Regions from separate parts of the Neobacillus pocheonensis genome, predicted to be linked through region 2. Evidence: a T-box and tRNA genes for the amino acid it is inferred to sense, from the RefSeq annotation. Region 2 holds a T-box; the other holds one or more tRNA genes.
What was found. A T-box is a leader RNA that pairs with one kind of tRNA and senses whether it is charged. The one in region 2 lies ahead of proS (proline--tRNA ligase), so its partner is inferred to be a tRNA-Pro.

Region 1: it encodes a tRNA-Pro, which carries the amino acid that the T-box ahead of proS (proline--tRNA ligase) is inferred to sense. The anticodon was not compared.

What each region holds. Positions count from the first base shown of each region.
Region 1 is NZ_JBCNAD010000001.1:223,499-233,351, reverse strand. It holds rRNA gene rrf (5S ribosomal RNA) at 65-181, shown strand; tRNA gene ABES02_RS01195 (tRNA-Glu) at 225-299, shown strand; tRNA gene ABES02_RS01190 (tRNA-Thr) at 478-553, shown strand; tRNA gene ABES02_RS01185 (tRNA-Lys) at 758-833, shown strand; tRNA gene ABES02_RS01180 (tRNA-Leu) at 893-977, shown strand; tRNA gene ABES02_RS01175 (tRNA-Arg) at 1,007-1,083, shown strand; tRNA gene ABES02_RS01170 (tRNA-Pro) at 1,090-1,166, shown strand; tRNA gene ABES02_RS01165 (tRNA-Cys) at 1,242-1,315, shown strand; tRNA gene ABES02_RS01160 (tRNA-Gly) at 1,329-1,402, shown strand; gene ABES02_RS01155 (putative protein N(5)-glutamine methyltransferase) at 1,850-2,614, shown strand; gene ABES02_RS01150 (hypothetical protein) at 2,756-3,247, shown strand; gene ABES02_RS01145 (LysM peptidoglycan-binding domain-containing protein) at 3,476-4,717, shown strand; gene ABES02_RS01140 (hypothetical protein) at 4,829-5,257, opposite strand; gene ABES02_RS01135 (hypothetical protein) at 5,502-5,969, shown strand; gene ABES02_RS01130 (hypothetical protein) at 5,976-6,479, shown strand; gene ABES02_RS01125 (Gfo/Idh/MocA family protein) at 6,889-7,974, shown strand; gene ABES02_RS01120 (glycosyltransferase) at 8,260-9,853, shown strand, end outside.
Region 2 is NZ_JBCNAD010000049.1:31,821-41,673, reverse strand. It holds gene ABES02_RS25075 (efflux RND transporter periplasmic adaptor subunit) at 15-992, shown strand; gene ABES02_RS25070 (ABC transporter ATP-binding protein) at 992-1,702, shown strand; gene ABES02_RS25065 (ABC transporter permease) at 1,680-2,846, shown strand; gene ABES02_RS25060 (response regulator transcription factor) at 2,939-3,610, shown strand; gene ABES02_RS25055 (sensor histidine kinase) at 3,620-4,888, shown strand; gene ABES02_RS25050 (PepSY-associated TM helix domain-containing protein) at 5,001-5,528, shown strand; gene ABES02_RS25045 (cupredoxin domain-containing protein) at 5,581-6,471, opposite strand; gene ABES02_RS25040 (hypothetical protein) at 6,583-6,726, opposite strand; T-box leader at 6,871-7,087, shown strand; gene proS (proline--tRNA ligase) at 7,136-8,566, shown strand; gene ABES02_RS25030 (GNAT family N-acetyltransferase) at 8,822-9,382, shown strand; gene ABES02_RS25025 (YdcF family protein) at 9,440-9,853, opposite strand, start outside.

The DNA.
Region 1 (9,853 bases), on a different contig from region 2:
ACTCGTTTTTACAACTTCTTCTGCATTATCTAGTTTTGAGGGAATGAAACCTCATGTAAAATAGTCTGGTAATAATGGCGAGAAGGTCACACCCGTTCCCATACCGAACACGGAAGTTAAGCTTCTCAGCGCCGATGGTAGTTGGGGCAGGCGCCCCTGTGAGAGTAGGACGTTGCCAGGCTAAGCCCCTATTGGGGCTATTATTTTGCACATTTTTACATTTTGGCCCCTTGGTCAAGCGGTTAAGACACCGCCCTTTCACGGCGGTAACACGGGTTCGAATCCCGTAGGGGTCACCAAAGTTTTTCGTGATAGCGAAAATTACGCCGGTTTAGCTCAATTGGTAGAGCACGACCGAATAGACTCCTTGAATAGTCTTCAGCATACTGACCGAGCTGCTGCTTGCATATGCTTTCTGAGGTCAGGATGACGATAACTATACAGCGAGTTCAAAATATCTATTATCTCAAATATTATGCCGGTTTAGCTCAATTGGTAGAGCAACTGACTTGTAATCAGTAGGTTGGGGGTTCAAGTCCTCTAGCCGGCACCATTAATACTTTTTGCTTTTTTTGAGCAACTGACTTACCACAATTTAGTGGTAGGAAATCATCAAAGTATGAGCCATTAGCTCAGTCGGTAGAGCAGATTGCGAACTTCTTCGAATCAACTTCTGCGGGCAATCTGCGAGAAAGAACGTGAGTTCTTTTGAGCATCTGACTTACCACAATTTAGTTGTAGGAAATCATCAAAGTATGAGCCATTAGCTCAGTCGGTAGAGCATCTGACTTTTAATCAGAGGGTCGAAGGTTCGAGTCCTTCATGGCTCACCAAGTTTTTTTCGAAGTAAAAATAACTAAGTTTTTTGCGTCAGCAAAATAACTTTTAATTTGCGGGTGTGGCGGAATTGGCAGACGCACCAGACTTAGGATCTGGCGCCGCAAGGCGTGGGGGTTCGACTCCCTTCACCCGCACCAATTTTTTTACGAATTAAAATTCAATGAATGCGCCCGTAGCTCAATTGGATAGAGCGTTTGACTACGGATCAAAAGGTTATGGGTTCGACTCCTTTCGGGCGCGCCATTTTTACGGGAAGTAGCTCAGCTTGGTAGAGCACTTGGTTTGGGACCAAGGGGTCGCAGGTTCGAATCCTGTCTTCCCGACCAGTCGTAATTGGTTAATGCTTCGGATTGTGGTTCCGACATACGTTGGTTTAAATCCAGTTAGCCCAGCTAAATTAAGGCAGCATAGCCAAGTGGTAAGGCAGAGGTCTGCAAAACCTCTATCACCGGTTCAAATCCGGTTGCTGCCTCCAATTTTTCGAAAATGCGGGTGTAGTTTAGTGGTAAAACCTCAGCCTTCCAAGCTGATGTTGTGAGTTCGATTCTCATCACCCGCTCCATTATTCCAGCCTTTCAAAATTCCCTCAAAATTCTTCTTTTCCTATCATTTTTAAATTCACCTTTATAATCATTTTCTATATTTCAATAGTACATATATTTAAAACATTAATTATTGGTATTCGACAGTTTTTTTAGAGATTAAAAAGGTTAAATGCTGATGTACCGCGGTTAAATCCCAAACTAATCAAACGATTATTTAACTGACAAAATTTTTATCTATTCTTTAAATATTGTCCTTAAATATTACGGTCTTTGGACTTTTTAATCAAACGATTATTTAGTTTTAGCGTTAGGTTATTTTGTTTAGATTTGTCGGATCCGAGGTGCTTCGGAAAGTTTAATGTAAGAAGGACTTTTCCATTTTTTAACGAACTACCTATAAAAACCGTTATTAAGATTGGGTGGTAATTATAGGAGTACAATTTAAGTTTTATATTGACGACCAAATGAAAAAAAGTATAATCAAGAAACTTCTGACTGCCGGTTGCGTTTTTGCAGAAGAAGAGGCCCAGCTTCTTATTTCAGAGGCGCAGACATTGGAAAACCTCTCAAATATGGTCAATCTTCGAATAATCGGTACCCCGCTTGAACATGTCCTCGGTTGGGCGAAGTTCTGCGGCGTCAGGATAGCAGTAGACCCAGGAGTCTTCGTCCCCCGTCGACGTACTGAGTTTCTTGTCCAAAACGCAGTGGCATTTTCTTTCCCTGGAGCCATTGTCGTTGATCTTTGTTGCGGTACTGGCGCGGTGGGCATCGCGATAGCCAAAGCTCTGAGGGGAATTGAGTTGTATGCAGTAGACATCGACCCAGCGGCGGTACGATGTGCTCTTCGAAATGTTACAAGCCTAAATGGCTTCGTGTATGAAGGTGACCTCTTTGAGCCACTACCATCTAAACTACGTGGGAAAGTCAACATCCTAGTAGCAAACGCACCTTACGTACCTACCGAGGCAATCAAGCTGCTTCCCCAGGATGCACGTCTACATGAACCAAAGGAAGCGCTTGATGGAGGAGATGACGGACTTGATATTCAACGAAGAGTGGCAGAAGAAGCATCTTTCTGGCTAGCTTCGGGAGGGCATCTTTTAGTGGAGACGAGCCAAATGCAGGCCCCTCAGACCCTAGAAATCTTTACCCAATACGGGCTAATACCTCAGTTAACATATCACGATGAACTAGATGCTACTATCGTAATTGGAACGAAACTTTAAAGTGAATTTCACAAATGAATCAATCGGGTAATGTTCAGCTGCCATTCAGGCAGCTTTTCTTTTTTTACTAAAGGATCAGTAACAGATTTTAAGAAGTAAGGTTTAGATTCACAATATATTAGGGGAGGATAAAGTTAGGAGGTGATTTCTCTGAATTCAATTACAAGGAATTTAGATCTACATGCGCAAGGAAACTGGCTTCCCATCGTGGTATCTCTGGTATTGTTTCTGTATGCTCTTTTTATGCCTAAAAAAGAGCTAAGTTGGAGAGATCTGTATATTACTTTTGGAATTATTGGTTATTTTGCTTGGATTTCAGATTCGGTATTAGGGAAGATGCTAGATCTTGTCGATTTTGGAAACCCGAAAATCACGGGTATAGGTGAGTTTTTAAGCTATAGTTTAATTCCTTCCTCACTTGCTGTTATTTTTTTAAACTATTTAAAGAAGACCAATAAATGGATATTGACCATTTTGTTTATCATTATTTCTACTTTAATCGAATGGGGAATGAGGAAGGTTGGATATATGAAAGTTCATGGCTGGAGCTTTTTTATTTCAATCCCCTTGTATTTTGTAGTATTTAGCTTTTTACTACCAATTCACCGTAAAATAATTAAATGCAGGGACTAAGGGGGACGGTTCCAGTGGCCATCAAAACCATAAGAACCGCCCCTGAGACAGTTAATAGGAAGATTGTGGCTTTGGAACTAAATTCGACTATTTTTGCTAAATATGGACAGAAAATTTAATGGATTAACGAATATTACTTATGGGGATATAAATGTAATGGCCTACATAAGTAAAAGTTAAACCGTGTACATTTTCCCGGTATATAGCATAAATGGGGGAGAAAGAGAATTGATTTTAACAACGAAAGAATTATTTGCAAATGAGGAATTAGTACTAAGCAGGAAAGAAACTCACGGAAAAAGCAAGCAACCAAAAAGTGTACCAGAGTTCACTTCAAGGATGGAAAAACGCGAATATTATAGAGATAATTATTTTAATATTCGCAATGTGCTAGATATCAAGGAATTCCTAAACGATATTCATAATCATTGGGATACATATGTGTCACAGGTTCATCGATGGATTCAAAAGAATTCAGTCAAAAAGTTAGTCGTGACGGGCATTTTTACGCTTGTCCTAAGCTTTACCGGGATAAGTGCGAATGCTGCCTTTATTCATGAATATACGTACCAGGTGAAAAGCGGTGACTCGATTGACAGAATTGCTGCGGACCATGGTGTGACGGCAAAGGAAATATTAGATGCCAATGGGGTGACTTCCATTGACGGTAAAAAGATTCTTTTACCCAAAGTAGTAGATAGAACAGTCACTGCCACCACACTAAATGTTCGCTCCTATCCGAATACTGAAAGCAGTATTCTGCGTACATATAAAAAAGGGGATGTTGTAAAGGTTTCATTCGTAGAAAACGGATGGGCTGGCATTCTGATTAAGGGACGAGTTTGTTATGTAAAAGTGGATTATCTTTCATCAGTACCGAGCCAAGCTGCTGATACAGGCGAATCGCTAGCCATGTATGTAACGGCTGACTCGTTAAGGGTTAGAGTGGCCGCATCAACAAGTAGTGAGGTATTGGGTACCTTAAAATTAAACGATCAAGTGAAAGTGCAAACGATCGCGAATGGCTGGGCTCAGATTACTTTTAACAGCAAAGCAGCGTTTGTTAATGAAGCATTTTTAACGAAAAAGGAGCCAATCCAAACAAGTTCATCGGAGTATGTAATAAAGAGCGGGGATACTTTTACAAAAATTGCAAAAGCATTAGGTGTCTCTGTCTCATCCATTCAAGAGTTAAATCCTAATGTAGACTCATCAAAATTGAAGATTGGTCAAAAAATTAATATCCCTGCGCTATCTGGCGCTGACACAAATCGCATACAAGTCACGGCTCACATAGGAGGGGTAGACCCGCAGGGAACTTTTCGATTCATCACGTCTGATGGAAGAACGAATTGTGCAAAGGCATCAGGTAATATGATTTATGAATTATTTAACCATCAAGGTAAAAAAGTAACACTTACACTTGAAGGAAAAAGAGGTCAACAATTGACCTTAATAGCCCTTCAATAGTACTTCCCAGTAGAAAGCCTCCATGCGAGGCTTTTTATATTGGTTGTTTGCACATACATTGTTGCCATTCCCTTCGCTGATAGACCGCAAACGTTCGTTGATAGAATGCGATTAATAGCTTTTTAACAGCATACTATCTAAAACACGCATCTGCTCATAGGCTTTTACGAGTTGTTTAGGTACCAAGGTAAGTCCGTATTCCCAAGCATTCGTTTCAATTGTAGTTTTAAGTTGTTCAATTTCTTCATCTTCACCATATTTTAGAATCCTTAAATCATGTTTGTTTTTCTTGAAATCTAAATAATATCCGATTTCATGATAAAGAATAATTTTTACTAGGTTTTCATCTGTCTCTTTTATTTTAAAATTAATTTTAGCTAAATAGCCGTTTACTTGTAAGTAATTAAACCTTATCGTATTTGTTGATACGTTATAACTCATTGGTGCAGGCAGTTTATTGTTAAACTCATAATTTATATTTAAGTTGTGTTCTCTCAATGTACTTTCAATGATCTTCTCGATATCCCATATGTATAGCATCTTTTCTATCCCTGTCCTTTCAACCTTTTTCAACAGGTTATTATACCGCCTCTCATGTATTTTAAGAAATGTTAGTGGAAAGCGCATCCATCTATTTACCTTTTTTCTAGGACTAGTTTATTGAGCAATACACATCATTGTTTCAAATAAGGAATATTTCCCCTTTCCTTTAACAATACTTTATAAAGAAGTTTTTCTATGAGAGGGAGTAAAAAAAGGATGATGAAACGGTGAGAGGGTAAAAATGAAACTTACCATAATCATAGACGTAGCAATCCTACTGTTGGCTTCATTTTGTATCAAGAAGAAGAGACTTCACTTATTTGAAAATCTCTTCATCCTCATGATTCTAGAGTTCCTGGTTACCAGCTATTGTGCCATTTTGTACATTAATCTAGATGTTTGGACCGTGACGAATGAAACGGTGCCTTTTATTATTTTCCGAATTTATGAGGCCATCATTTGGCCGTTTGTTTGGTTGTTATATCTTAATTTGCTGCCCAATATGAAGTCCCGTTTCTCTAAATGGATTTTGACAGGTATATTTGTTGGAATTCAATCTGGGATTGAGCGCTGGCTGGTTGAATGGGAGGTCATTACATATAAGGATTGGCCCTTTTGGCATTCCATCATCCTCCAAGTTTTGGTCATCACGCTCGTAAACATGGCCCTGTCATGGTACCGAAATCTATTGAGGAAAGAAGGAAGATGAAACTAGATGATGCCGCTTCCGGAAAAATTTGATGAAAACGAATGGTTTTTGATTGGGTGTGTGGTCGTATCCTATTTAGTCCTGTTCTTTTTGCCGAAAAGATTTCCTCGGAGTACAACGATCCTCTTTTTGTTAATCGGTACAACGATTGCGAGGCTTTCGGACCATTTCCTGGCATCGCCGAAACTCGACTTGTATAATATTATGGATACACCCAATTATGATTTCTTTGATTTGATTACCTATTTTTTATATGCGCCTTTTTCTTATTTGTTTGTTTATTTTTATGACAGGTGGAAGATAAAAGGATATTGGATTCTGGTTTATCTTTTGCTTTGTACTTCAGGGGGAACGCTGTTTGAATGGGTTAATAAAGAATTTGGAGTGTTTACTTATAAAGGCTGGCGACTCTCTTATTCCTTCAGCGTGTATTTGGCGGTTCAGTGCTTTGTATTATTGTTTTTCCATTTGGTGGTTCGTCAGAATCGTCGACAGGTGCTAATTGAATGACCAAGGGTGACTAAGGGGGCGGTTCACATGGTCATTAAAAACCATGAGAACCGTCCCTGTGGCTCTCCTTAAGTAATTTAATTTGGATAGATTCTTGTATTTGCTATTTCTTTCTCTTTTTCAGTGGAATCATTTAAAAATCTGGATTTAAGCCTTATATATGGAGTATAATTTATTCTTGGGCTACATAGTGAATTCAACTAAGACGTATAAAATTTATTTTTTAAAATTTTCTTGGATAATTTGAATTCTCAGTAATTCTCATTGAAAGTACTTATTAGGTTATAATAACACTGTACATACTTTATCAGATTACTCTTTGATATCGACATAGCCACATTAGATACTATTATTGCAAAAGGAATGAAGGAAAAGAGTAAATATTGAATTATTTTCTAGGAGGATCATCATGAGTCTAAAATTTGCTATCATTGGTTGTGGAAGAATTTCACCGAATCATATCGCTGCTGCTATTGAAAATGAACTAGAAATTGTCGCTTTATGTGACATAGTTCCTGAAAATATGGAGGATAAAATTTCAACCTTTAACCTTCCTCAATCGACGCCGCAGTATACCGACTATAAGGAGATGCTTGAAAAAGAGAAACCGCAGTTAGTCGCCATTTGTACGGAGAGCGGTTCCCATGGTCAAATTGCCTTAGATTGCATAGAGGCTGGAAGTAATCTTATTATTGAGAAACCTATTGCTCTTTCACTTGAAGATGCTGATAACATTATCGAAAAGGCTAAGGAACATAACGTAAAGGTTTGCGCATGTCATCAAAACCGGTTTAATAAATCGATTCAAAAAATTAGAGAAGCAGTAGAACAAGAACGGTTTGGAAGACTACTACATGGAACGGCACATATTCGCTGGAACAGGGGAGAAGATTATTATAAACATGCTCCTTGGCGAGGAACTTGGGAGCAAGATGGAGGAGCACTTATGAATCAGTGTATCCATAATATCGATCTCTTGCGTTGGATGATGGGTAACGACATTGTAGAAGTAGTAGGAATGACTGATAATTTAAAACATAACTTTATCGAAGCGGAAGACTTTGGTGCGGCAATGATTAAGTTTGCCAACGGAAGTTATGGAATTGTCGAAGGGACAACCAATATTTTTCCGACTAATCTTGAGGAAACTTTGTATATCTTTGGGGATAGAGGTACCATTAAGGCTGGCGGGAAATCTGTGAATATTATAGAAGAATGGCGGTTCGCTGATGGGAAGGATGAACCGGAGGAAGTGAAAGCAAAGTATCAAGAAAATCCACCAACTGTGTACGGATTTGGCCATAATCCCCTTTATACAGACGTCATTGATGCTATTAAGAATGATCGGGAGCCCTATGTTACTGCAGAAGATGGAAGAAGAGCGTTAGAACTAGTTCTTGCTATTTACAAATCAGCCGCAGAAGGAAAAAGTGTAAAGCTTCCAATGAAAACGTGCAGTACGTTGGATTTTAAAGGCAGGTTTGACAACAAATAACAAGGCGATCTATTTATATATTGTAAAAAAGCTAACGAAGATGGTAAAGCTCCCACCTTTGTTAGCTTTTTCATTTTTTCATTTACATCAAGCTGCCTAGTATTTCTAATTAGAATGGTTTTCGATTGGTCGTGTGGTCGAGCCTTAAAATAGCCTAAAGAAAAATAGTTGTACCATACCGTTATTTCTGGGGATAAGTCTAGTCAAAATCTGATTATCCTCATATTCTGTAAAAGCTTGACCAATGGGACTGGTTATTTCAAAAATGGAAATGAGGTGTGCAACATGTTAGGAAATAGCTTGTATGAAGGGTTGCTAACCAATCTGAAAAATTCTTTCACATATGAGTTTTGGGTGAAGCCGGATATCCTTCATCCTATTAATAAACAATCACGCAAAAAACCTGTAAATCCAGATGGGCAAAATTATATTAATGGACCAGGACATGTGAAATACTATGATGAAGCCGCCGTTCATGTATCTGTCGGAAAAAATGGAATCACTGTCTATGAACATACGGATATTAATATTTATGCCGTGTTAGTCTATGAAGAGGTCATTAAAAAGGAAGCTCACATTGCCGTAATCTATGATGATGGAAGGCCTTATTTATACATGAACGGTGCGTTTGTTAAAAGTGGTGAACGAAGCCCTAAAAGGAATGTCTACCCAGCGGGGATCTTTGGTGAACAGCCGGGCTTATATTTTGAAGGGGATATCAAAGAGATTCGGCTTTGGGATCATTGCCGATCAGAAAAACAACTTCAGACCGATAGGAATAAACAACTTAAAGGAAACGAAGAGGGGCTATTTGGTAGTTGGACGGCCCGCCGTGATGTTGAATCAGAAGTAATATCAAAAAAGAAAAGTAATCGCCAAAACCGCACAAATAAAAAGAATCAAGATATTGAAGTCAGTATCATCATTCCTTCTTTCAATAAATTCCCCCTCAATTTATTCACTCTCTACTCACTCGAAAACCAAACCTTCAATCCTGCAAAAATGGAAGTTATCTTTATTGATGATGCCTCAACGGACCAAACTGAAGAAAAGCTTAAAAACTATCATCCTCCATATCAGTTTAACTATATTCGGAATGAAAAAAATCTTGGCAGGGCGAAGGTACGAAATGTGGGCATTCGCTCGGCGAGAGGGAGCCTTCTCATCTTCCTGGATGCTGAAATGGTGACAGAACCTGATTTTGTCGAAAAGCACTATCGGTATCATCAATCCAAAAACAAGATGATTTTGTCAGGGGTCATGCATTCCAAAAAGATCTATACCTGCATCTTTCCTGAATTTTCCCAGGATGTACGGGACAAGATTACAGACTTAACGACCACTAATCAAGAGATCAATAGGAGATTGCGAGACTTTCAATTACCTAGTGAAAATCCGTATCCATTAGTTGAAAAAAACGATATAACAAGTTTGTCCTATAAGGATTTGGTTTTTAAATCATTTTCGTGGTTTCAGAAAATCACCAAAAATTTTGATGCGGACCTGAATGGGTTTATGTTTCCGTGGATGGCCTTGCTTACAGGGAATGTTTCCATCCGTAAAGAGTTTATTGAACAGGCAGGGATGTTTGATGAAGACTTTATCCAATACGGATACGAAGATTGGGAATTAGGATACCGTTTATATAAAATGGGCGCCAAATACCTGGTCAGAAACGATGTAACAACCTACCATCAAGAACATCCTGTCGGACAAGATAAATGGAAAGAAGCCATTCATAATCTAAGGCTTTTTATTAATAAGCATCCTGACGTCGATGTTCTGATTCTTGGATTAGAACTAGCACGAATTGCCGATTTAATAACGATTAGTAAGGTATTAAAAGAATATAAGCTGCTCCTAAAATCCTATCCTGAGA
Region 2 (9,853 bases):
AAGGAGTAAGTGATATGAAAAAATGGATCTACATAGCATTAGGTGTTCTAGTCGTGGGTTTTGTTGGCTATCAATGGTATGCTTCAAAAACGAATGCGCAAACCACGACTGCAAAAGTGAGGACTGCAGTTGTCCAAGAAGGCAAACTTGAGGTGAAAATCAGTGGATCCGGAACTGTACAACCCGTTACCAGTGAAGATATCAAGTCAACAATAGATAATAATGAAATCGATGAAGTGTTGGCGGCGGCAGGGGAGGAAGTAAAGAAAGGGGACGAACTCATCACCTTTACCGACGGCAGTGATCCGATTACAGCACCTGCTGATGGAATCGTTACTACTTTTGCTGTTACTGCCGGAGAACGAGTAACCAGTGGACAAGTTGTTGCCCATTTAACAAACTACAAAGATTTACAAACTGTTGTTCAAATTGACGAGCTGGATATTCCAAAAATAAAAACTGGGCAAATAGTTAGTTTAAAAGTAAATGCCTTTTCTGATCAAACCTACACAGGAAAAGTTACAACTGTGTCAGAGGAAGGGACATCAACAAATGGCGTGTCTACCTTTGATGTGACGATTCATATTGATAAACCTGACAACCTTAAAGTAGGAATGAGCACAGAAGCAAGTATTCTTACGGCTAGTAAAGAAAATGCCCTTTATGTGCCGTTGGATGCTATTTACACCTCGAATAATCAAAAATATGTCATTATTTCCTCTTCAGACTCAACGGATCAAAGTACTGGAAGCGAGCAAAAAAACGTTAAAACAGGTTTGGCTAATGAGGATTATGTGGAAATTACCGAAGGTGTTGTAGCAGGAGAAACCGTTCAATTGCCTCAATTAGCTACAGGAAGTTCCACTAATAATAGCCAAAGAATGATGCAAGGCGGCGGTTTTGGCAGCGGCATGGGCGGTTTCAGCAACATGGGCGGTATGAACCGTAACGGAGGTGGACAAGGACAATTTAGTGGGAGGAGTGGAAACTAATGAGGAAACCAATTATTCAAATAAGTAACTTAATGAAAACCTATAAACTTGGCGGTGAAACGGTTCACGCTTTAAATAATGTATCACTGGATATCGAAAAGGGTGAATTTCTAGCTATCATCGGTCCTTCTGGTTCCGGCAAGTCCACTCTGATGAACATGATTGGCTGCCTCGATAGGCCTCAGGCAGGCAAGTACCTCCTTGATGGCAAGGACATTGGCAAAATGAATGATAATCAATTAGCAACGATCAGAAACCAAAAAATCGGCTTTATTTTTCAAAATTTTAATTTGTTAACAAAACTAACAGCTATTGAGAATGTCGAACTACCCTTGTTATATAGCGGGGTTCCGGCAAAGGAGCGTCGGGAAAGGGCTTTAGAGGGACTAAGCAAGGTTGGACTGAAAGAGCGTGCGGGTCATTTGCCGACCCAGCTTTCAGGCGGTCAACAGCAGCGGGTCGCCATTGCCAGGGCCCTTGTTGGCAATCCCGCAATCCTGCTCGCCGATGAGCCAACCGGTGCATTGGATAGTAAAACAAGCAAAGAAATTTTGCACGTCATGAAGGAATTGAACGAACTGGGCCATACGATCATATTAATTACCCACGATTTAGCAATTGCCAAGCAAGCAAATCGCATGGTCAGCATTCAAGATGGTCAATTGCAAGTGAACGGGGGTGAACTAGTTGGGAATTTTGCAATCTATTAAAATGGCCCTTCGCAGCATTAAAAGTAATAAACTGAGGTCTACATTAACGATGCTGGGGATGATCATTGGTGTTTCCTCGGTCATTGTCCTTGTATCTATTGCACAAGGTTCGGCACAAAACGTTACCAGCAGGATTAATCAGCTAGGAACTAATCTATTAACGATTAATACCTTTGGGACAGATTTAGCTTTAACAGAAGATAAAATTAGCGAACTAAGTAAATTGAATGGGGTCAAAGCCGTGTCTCCAGTCGTTTCCGGTCGTGTCAATGTTAAAAAGGATAGAACCACTTCCCAGGTAACGTTAACTGGAACGAATGCGGCTTACTCCACAGTGCGTGATACCAAGGTTAGTGCGGGCCGTTTCATTACCGACCTTGATATTGAATATCGACAAAAGATAGCAGTTATTGGCTCAGAAACGGCTTCTACTTTTTTTGGAGGTACAAACCCAGTCGGGCAGTATCTCCAAATTGAAGGGACCTCCTTTAAAGTAGTTGGCGTGTTAGTTTCTAAAGGAAGCTCGTTAGGACAAAGCGGTGATAATGTCGTGCTTGTCCCGCTTAGTACTGGACAGCGTTTAGTGAAAAGCACGTCGATTAATCAAGTATATTTACAAGGAAAAAGCGAAGATCAAATGGATTATGTAATGAATGAGGTCGAAATGGCAATGGCCTCGATGTATCCTAACAAAAGTGATTCCTATAGTGTAACAAATCAGCAAGATTTAATGGATACGATGAGTTCTGTAATAGATACGATGACCATGATGTTAGGCGGTATTGCCAGCATTTCCTTGCTGGTTGGCGGCATTGGCATAATGAATATCATGCTCGTTTCCGTTTCAGAACGAACGAAGGAAATTGGAATTCGAAAAGCAATTGGGGCCAAAAGACGTGATGTTCTTCTTCAGTTCCTCATTGAAGCAGTCGTTTTAAGTGGTGTTGGCGGACTGATTGGTATCTTGGCTGGAGTAGGGATTGGGAAACTATTATCGTCGATTTTAAGTTTAACCGTTTCCTTTACATCATCCGTCATCCTATTATCATTCTTATTCTCATTGGTTGTCGGAGTGGTGTTTGGTGTATTCCCTGCTAATAAAGCATCGAAATTGAACCCAATCCAAGCCCTTCGATATGAATAATTTGGTAAACAGCGGACTCGTGTATGCTGCGACCGCTTTGTTTACTATATAATGATATAGAAAATATGCCCTCATTAATTGGAGAGATCAATATGCGTTTATTAGTTGTAGAAGACAATCTTCCTTTATTAGAATCAATTGTTGAGTTATTATCAGATGAGTTTGAAGTGGATCAGGCATCCAACGGTGAGGACGCTTTATTTTTGGCGATGCAAAATATTCATGATGCCATTGTTCTCGATGTCATGATTCCTGAAATTGATGGATTTGAAGTCCTGCAAACAATTAGAAGAGACGGGATCAAAATACCCGTTCTGTTTCTTACCGCCCGGGATTCCTTAGAGGACCGTGTAAAAGGATTGGATAGCGGCGGTGACGATTACTTAGTTAAGCCATTTCAAGCAGCTGAACTTAAGGCAAGAATCCGGGCCCTGTTAAGAAGAAGCGGCAGTTTAACGACAAATCAAACGATTCAGTACCGGGGAATTGAGCTCCTCGGGAAAGAGAGAGATATCCTTGTTGATGGTGATTCTATTAAGCTTACGACCAAGCAGTACGAGTTATTGGAATATCTGATTCAAAACAAAGGCGTCATCTTAACGAAAGAACAAATTTATGACCGAGTGTGGGGGTTCGATTCTGATACGACAATTGCGATCGTTGAAGTGTTTATGCACCATCTTAGAAAAAAACTGGAACCATATGGGTATCATTCGGACATAAAAACCATTCGTGGCGTAGGCTATATGCTTAACGAAGAATAGGAGTACTTTATGTTTCGTCAAACACATATTAGACTGACATTGTTAAACTCCTTGGTTTTTATTGTGTTAATCAGCATTCTTGGAAGTATTATTTATTTTTATACTGAAAATAGATTATATAAGGATGTTAACGAGTCTTTATTAGAATCGGTTAATCATTTTCAAAACCAGCAGGAGCCTGCTGGGCCTGGGAATATTCGTGATGGTGATGGTGGTCAGGTGCCAAGATTCATGCGGAGAGACCCGAGGATTACCACTTTAATATGGAACGAGAAAAATCAACTCTTGGTTGAACAAAACCGAGAGTCTGAACTTTTCCAAGATAATGAGAAAATGATTCGCCCCAAAAAGTTGAACGTTTTACAAGATGTCGATGTAGAGGATTTTTCGTTTCGATTTATCGCTTTCGAGGTTGAACATCCTCAACTTGGAAAAATAAAGGTCCAATTCATTCGGAATGTCAACTCGGAAAAGGAATTATTGGATAGGCTCCTTATCATCATCCTAGTTGGCTGTGGAATAGGTGTGCTTTGCGCCATCGCATCAGGTTATTTCTTAGCAGGGAGATCGCTTGTTCCGATAAAAAAAGCCTGGCAGAAGCAGCAAGAATTTGTTTCCGATGCTTCACATGAGTTAAGGACGCCGCTCGCGGTAATCCAGGCGAAGACGGATTTATTGTTCCGAAGCCCTAATGCCACGGTACAGGATAAAATTCTTGATGTTTCGGCCATTTCAACCGAATCAAGACGAATGTCCAAGTTGGTGGCGAATCTTTTAACACTTGCTCGGTCCGATTCCGATCAAATCGAAATGAAGAAAGATTCATTCCAATTGAATGATCTTTTAAAGGAAATTATTCAGCACTATGAAGAAATCGCCATGTACCAAGAAAAGTCCCTGCGCTTAGAAGCCAACGAACCAGTTACTTTTTTGGCGGATAAGGAAAGGATTCACCAGCTGATTGTTATTTTGTTAGATAATGCCATGAAATACACGAATGAAGGCGGGGATATTCTCCTTTCCTGTAAACAAACTCATTCTTCAATCATCCTTGAGGTAAAAGATAACGGTATAGGCATTCCTGAACAAGACATTCCGAAAATCTTTGACCGTTTTTACCAAAGTGATAAGGCCCGGACGGCTGCTGAAGGAACAGGACTTGGGTTATCGATTGCTAAATGGATAATTGAAAAACATCACGGGAAGACAAAAGTGCAAAGTACCCTTGGTAAGGGAACGACAATTGAAATAATTTTTCCAAGAGCCCAAAAAAATTAATTTTGGGTTCTTTTTTTAAGAAAATCTTAAGGAACCTCCTTCATAATTAGCTTATTAATTTTGTACAAGCACATAATGTACAGCACGAAAACACGAAGGGAGTCCAATCAATATGAAAAAAATGAGAAGGGCGCATTTATGCATCGGCTTAATTGCCTCTGTTTTAATCTTTATGGAGTCGATTACTGGTTTACTCATGAATGAGCCATGGTTAATTGGTCAATCACAGTTTGAGGGAGGGAGAGGGAATTTCCAGCCGGGACAATTTAACCAAAGGCAATTTAATCAAGGTCAATTCAATCAAGGTCAAGGTAATCCTCAAGATTCCGGACAAGCCAACGGTCAAATGCAAGGCCAGTCAAATGGTCAATTCCAAGGACCTCCGGGGTTTGGGGGAAATGGAAACTTCGCTGGCAGAATACGCGGTGAAGGAATGGGGCAGGGCTCTTTCCTAAGCACGATAAGAGGTCTCCATGAAGGAAGAATAGGAAACACAAATATCAAATGGTTGATCGACTTAACGGCAATTGCCATGATATTCTTAACTAGTTCAGGAATCTATCTATCACTTAAAGTTCTTAGCGCTGATCGAAAAAGAAGAAAGCGTCAACAAGAAAATTTTGAGGTATTAGTAGATTGAAACCTAGAAAAAGCACACTATTTCGGCTCGTGTGCTTTTTCCTTTCCCGTATCTATTCTACAATGATTGTTCCTTTAAACATATGCATACCGCAGCTGAAGGTAAATTCTCCTGATTTGTCAGGAGTAAACGTGAGATTCGTGATACCTGTCTTAAGATTCACGTTGGTAATATTAAAGTCTGGAATCATAAATGTGGATAAACAACTATTTTCCAGTGGATTTTCGATTACTAGCTCCACTGGTACCCCTTTTTTAACGCGGATGACATTAGGTGAATAGCCCTTATCCGTTACAAGCATTTTCACTTTTGGTGAGCTTTCCTTTGTAACATCAACCTCTGTTTTAGGCATATCCTGACTGCTTGAATTCTGAGTTGTTTGGGCTTCTGCGCTTTCTGCTTTACCAGGAATTTTGACCATATCGCTCGAATACATAAATAAAAACAAGGATACGAGCACGACGCCAGCCCCAATAATGGCATATGGTGAGAGCTCTTCGGTATTAATCGAATACTTATTATTTGTCGTAACAAAAATATAAACAATGACAAAACCGATGATGAGAATATAAAAACCTACTAAAATACCTAATAAAATTGTCGGGTTAATGAATTGAAGAAATACTCCCAAAATCGCTCCATTTATACCACCCATCAATCCTGCAATCGAGCCCATCAATATCGCCAATATTCCAATTGGATGTCCTGCCAAGAAACCAATGACGAATCCAATAATCATACTGACTCCTACGACAAGAAATGTCTCCCCAGAAAGGATTCCGATGATACTCCCTGAAAGAAGACCTGTAATCACCGCAATAACCATGCTAATCATGACCCCTGGCGTACCTTGCAGTTTGCGTTTATGACGGTAAACTAGAAAAATTGAATAGCCGGTACCAATCGCAACAAGGGCTGCTGAAATCAGCGAAAAAATATTCATTTTTTTGTCTCCTCTTATGTCGTTACTTGTTTTTTTGATTAAACAACATAAGAATATTATAAATGCAAATATTCATGATGGAGTTATCAGCAATTGAACGTTTTATGAATATTAGGGCTGTGAGTTATTTTCTTTTTCTTTATCAATAGTATTTTTAAAAATACGTTTTAGGGATTCATTTTGCATTCTAATAAGTTCAAGCAATAATTCTTTTTCTTCATTTTCTTGATCCAGCTCATCCTTATCTTTCTTCATGCGAATCACCCCATTATTTCTAATATTTGCATTTTAACTGATTTAGTTATAAGTTGAAAGCAGTTTTTTGGCCATTGAAGAAATATATGCCAAAATATAATTTGACATTTTGCAATGGGACATATATAATTTTCAAAAAATACTATTGAAACATTGACGAGGATTAGTAAACTGAAAAGGTCTTATCAAGAGAGGAAACCATTGGTGCGAGGTTTCTTAAGACAGTCATTTGAACCTGCCTCTGAGTTCTGTATCGGATATTTTGAAGATACATGCGGATAAAATCCGTTATCATGCAAAGAGTTTAAAGCAATTTTGCTTTATGAATTTAGGGTGGTACCGCCAGGCCTTGGTCCCTTTTTAGGATCAAGGCCTTTTTCTATTTAATTTTAATAATGAGGTGTCAAAAATGGCAAAGGAATTTGTAAAAGATGTAACCAGCATGGACGAGGATTTTGCCCAGTGGTATACAGATGTAGTAACAAAAGCAGATTTAATCGATTACTCAAGCGTCCGCGGTTCGATGATTATCCGCCCATACGGCTATGCATTATGGGATAATATTAAAAATGAACTAGACCGCCGCATTAAAGAAACCGGGCATGAAAATGTGTATATGCCATTATTTATACCTGAGAGCCTGCTTCAAAAAGAAAAGGATCACGTTGAGGGGTTTGCACCTGAAGTGGCGTGGGTTACACATGGCGGTTCTGAAGAATTGGCTGAAAGATTAGTGGTTCGTCCAACTTCAGAGGTTCTATTTTGCGAGCACTATAAAAATATCATTCATTCTTATCGTGATCTTCCTAAGCTGTATAACCAATGGGCTAACGTGGTTCGCTGGGAAAAAACTACCCGTCCATTCCTTCGGACATTAGAGTTTTTATGGCAGGAAGGCCACACCGCCCATGCGACAGATGAGGATGCAATGGAAGAAACGATTAAAATGCTGAATGTTTATGCAGCCATTTGTGAAGAAATCCTTGCAATTCCGGTTGTGAAAGGGCAAAAGACCGAAAAAGAAAAATTTGCCGGTGCAAAAGCTACTTTTACAATTGAGAGCTTAATGCATGATGGAAAAGCATTGCAATCAGGAACTTCCCACCATTTTGGTACAGGTTTTGCTGAAGCGTTTGGAATTCAGTACACAGACAAAGAAGGAAAGCTGCAGTATGTTCACCAAACATCTTGGGGCTTTACCACAAGAATTATTGGCGCCTTAATCATGGTTCACGGTGATGACCGCGGCCTTGTGATTCCGCCAAAAGCGGCGCCAACTCAAGTGATGATTGTGCCAATTGCTCAGCATAAAGAAGGCGTTCTTGATTTTGCATATGATTTGAAAAAGTCTCTTGGGGCTGTTGCTCGTGTTGATATCGACGCCAGTGATAAAAAGCCAGGCTGGAAATTCAATGAGTACGAGATGAAGGGAATTCCAGTTCGCTTAGAAGTTGGTCCAAAGGATATTGAAAACAAGCAAGTTGTATTAGTAAGAAGGGATACCTTAGAAAAGGTAATTGTTCCTTTAAATGAATTAGAATCGAAGTTAGTTGAATTACTAGATGACATTCAAAGCAATTTATATAACAAAGCATTAAAGCATCGCGAGGAAAGAACATCTGTAGCGTTGACGCTTCCTGAATTAAAGGAATCATTGGATTCACAGCCAGGATTCATCAAAGCAATGTGGTGCGGCGAATTAGCTTGTGAGGAAAAAATTAAAGAAGATACGACTGCAACATCCCGTTGCATCCCATTTGAACAGGAAAATCTTTCTGACAAATGTGTTTGCTGTGGTAAAGAAGCGAAACAGATGGTTTATTGGGCAAAAGCATATTAAAAGAGCAATATGAGAGGTCTTTCCGTTTCCGGAAGGACCTTTTTTATAGAAATATGCTTTGAAAATAAGCCGCAAGATGCCAGTGAATATTTTTATCGGCGAATTTTTGGAGTTTATCGGCGAATCTGACCGGTTTATCGGCGAATTTTTCATTTTATCGGCGAATCTAGCATATATATCGGCGAATCGCTTTTCGAAAAAAGGAATACCCAAATTTATAGCGAATTAAAAATATTTAGGAGGAGGGCTAAACGAATGAAACCTATACTTATTGATTTTCCAGAAGAATTTTACACAGAGAGATTGATAATCCGCAAGCCAATGCCTGGTGACGGCTCTGCTGTTTACGAAGCGATGCAAGCTTCATTAGAGGAACTGAAACCATGGATGCCTTGGGCACATCATGAGCAAACTGAGCACGATGTTGAGGCGAATATGAGGGATGCCCATGCAAAATTTCTAACAAGAGAAGACTTACGCTTGCATCTTTTTGATAAAGAAACAGGCAAATTTATTGGCTCATCCGGACTGCATAGAATCAACTGGGATGTTCCAAAATTTGAGATTGGGTATTGGATAGATTCGCGTCAAAGTGGAAAAGGGTACATAACAGAAGCAGTTCAGGCAATAACGGAATTTGCTTTTGAAAAGCTAAATGCTAGACGCGTTGAAATCCGCTGCGATTCAAAAAATACCAAAAGCAGTGCGATCCCTGAAAAATTAGGATTCACATTAGAGGGTATTTTGAAAAATGATTCCAAATCGGCAGACCAAAATGAATTAAGAGATACCTGTGTCTATTCTAAAGTAAAATAGGCATATAAAAAGAGTGCCCTTCATTTTTCGGGTACTCTTTTACATCTTATTTATCACTTAATCTAGTATGTAGGTTTTCAAATAGAATTTCGTAATCGCCAAATATTCGCGCGAATACGATTTCAATACGGCCGTCCATGGAGTTTTTGCCGGAAGTCCCTGTAAATCTAGGCCTTGCTTATTAGCTATTGAGACTGCTCGGTAGATGTGAAAAGTATTCGTTACCACCACACCATTCTTTGCATCCTTTGGAATAAGCTTTTTAGAAAAACGAATATTTTCATAAGTATCAGTGGAATGATCTTCTAATATAATCCTAGATTCACTAATATTTTGTTTAACTAATTCCCTTTTAATCGATTCCGCTTCTGAAATCTGCTCTCCTGGACCTTGTCCCCCTGAAGCAATAACAATCGTATTCTTGTTTTCCTTTAAATAATTAGCAGCGGCATCTATTCTGCTGGCGAATGC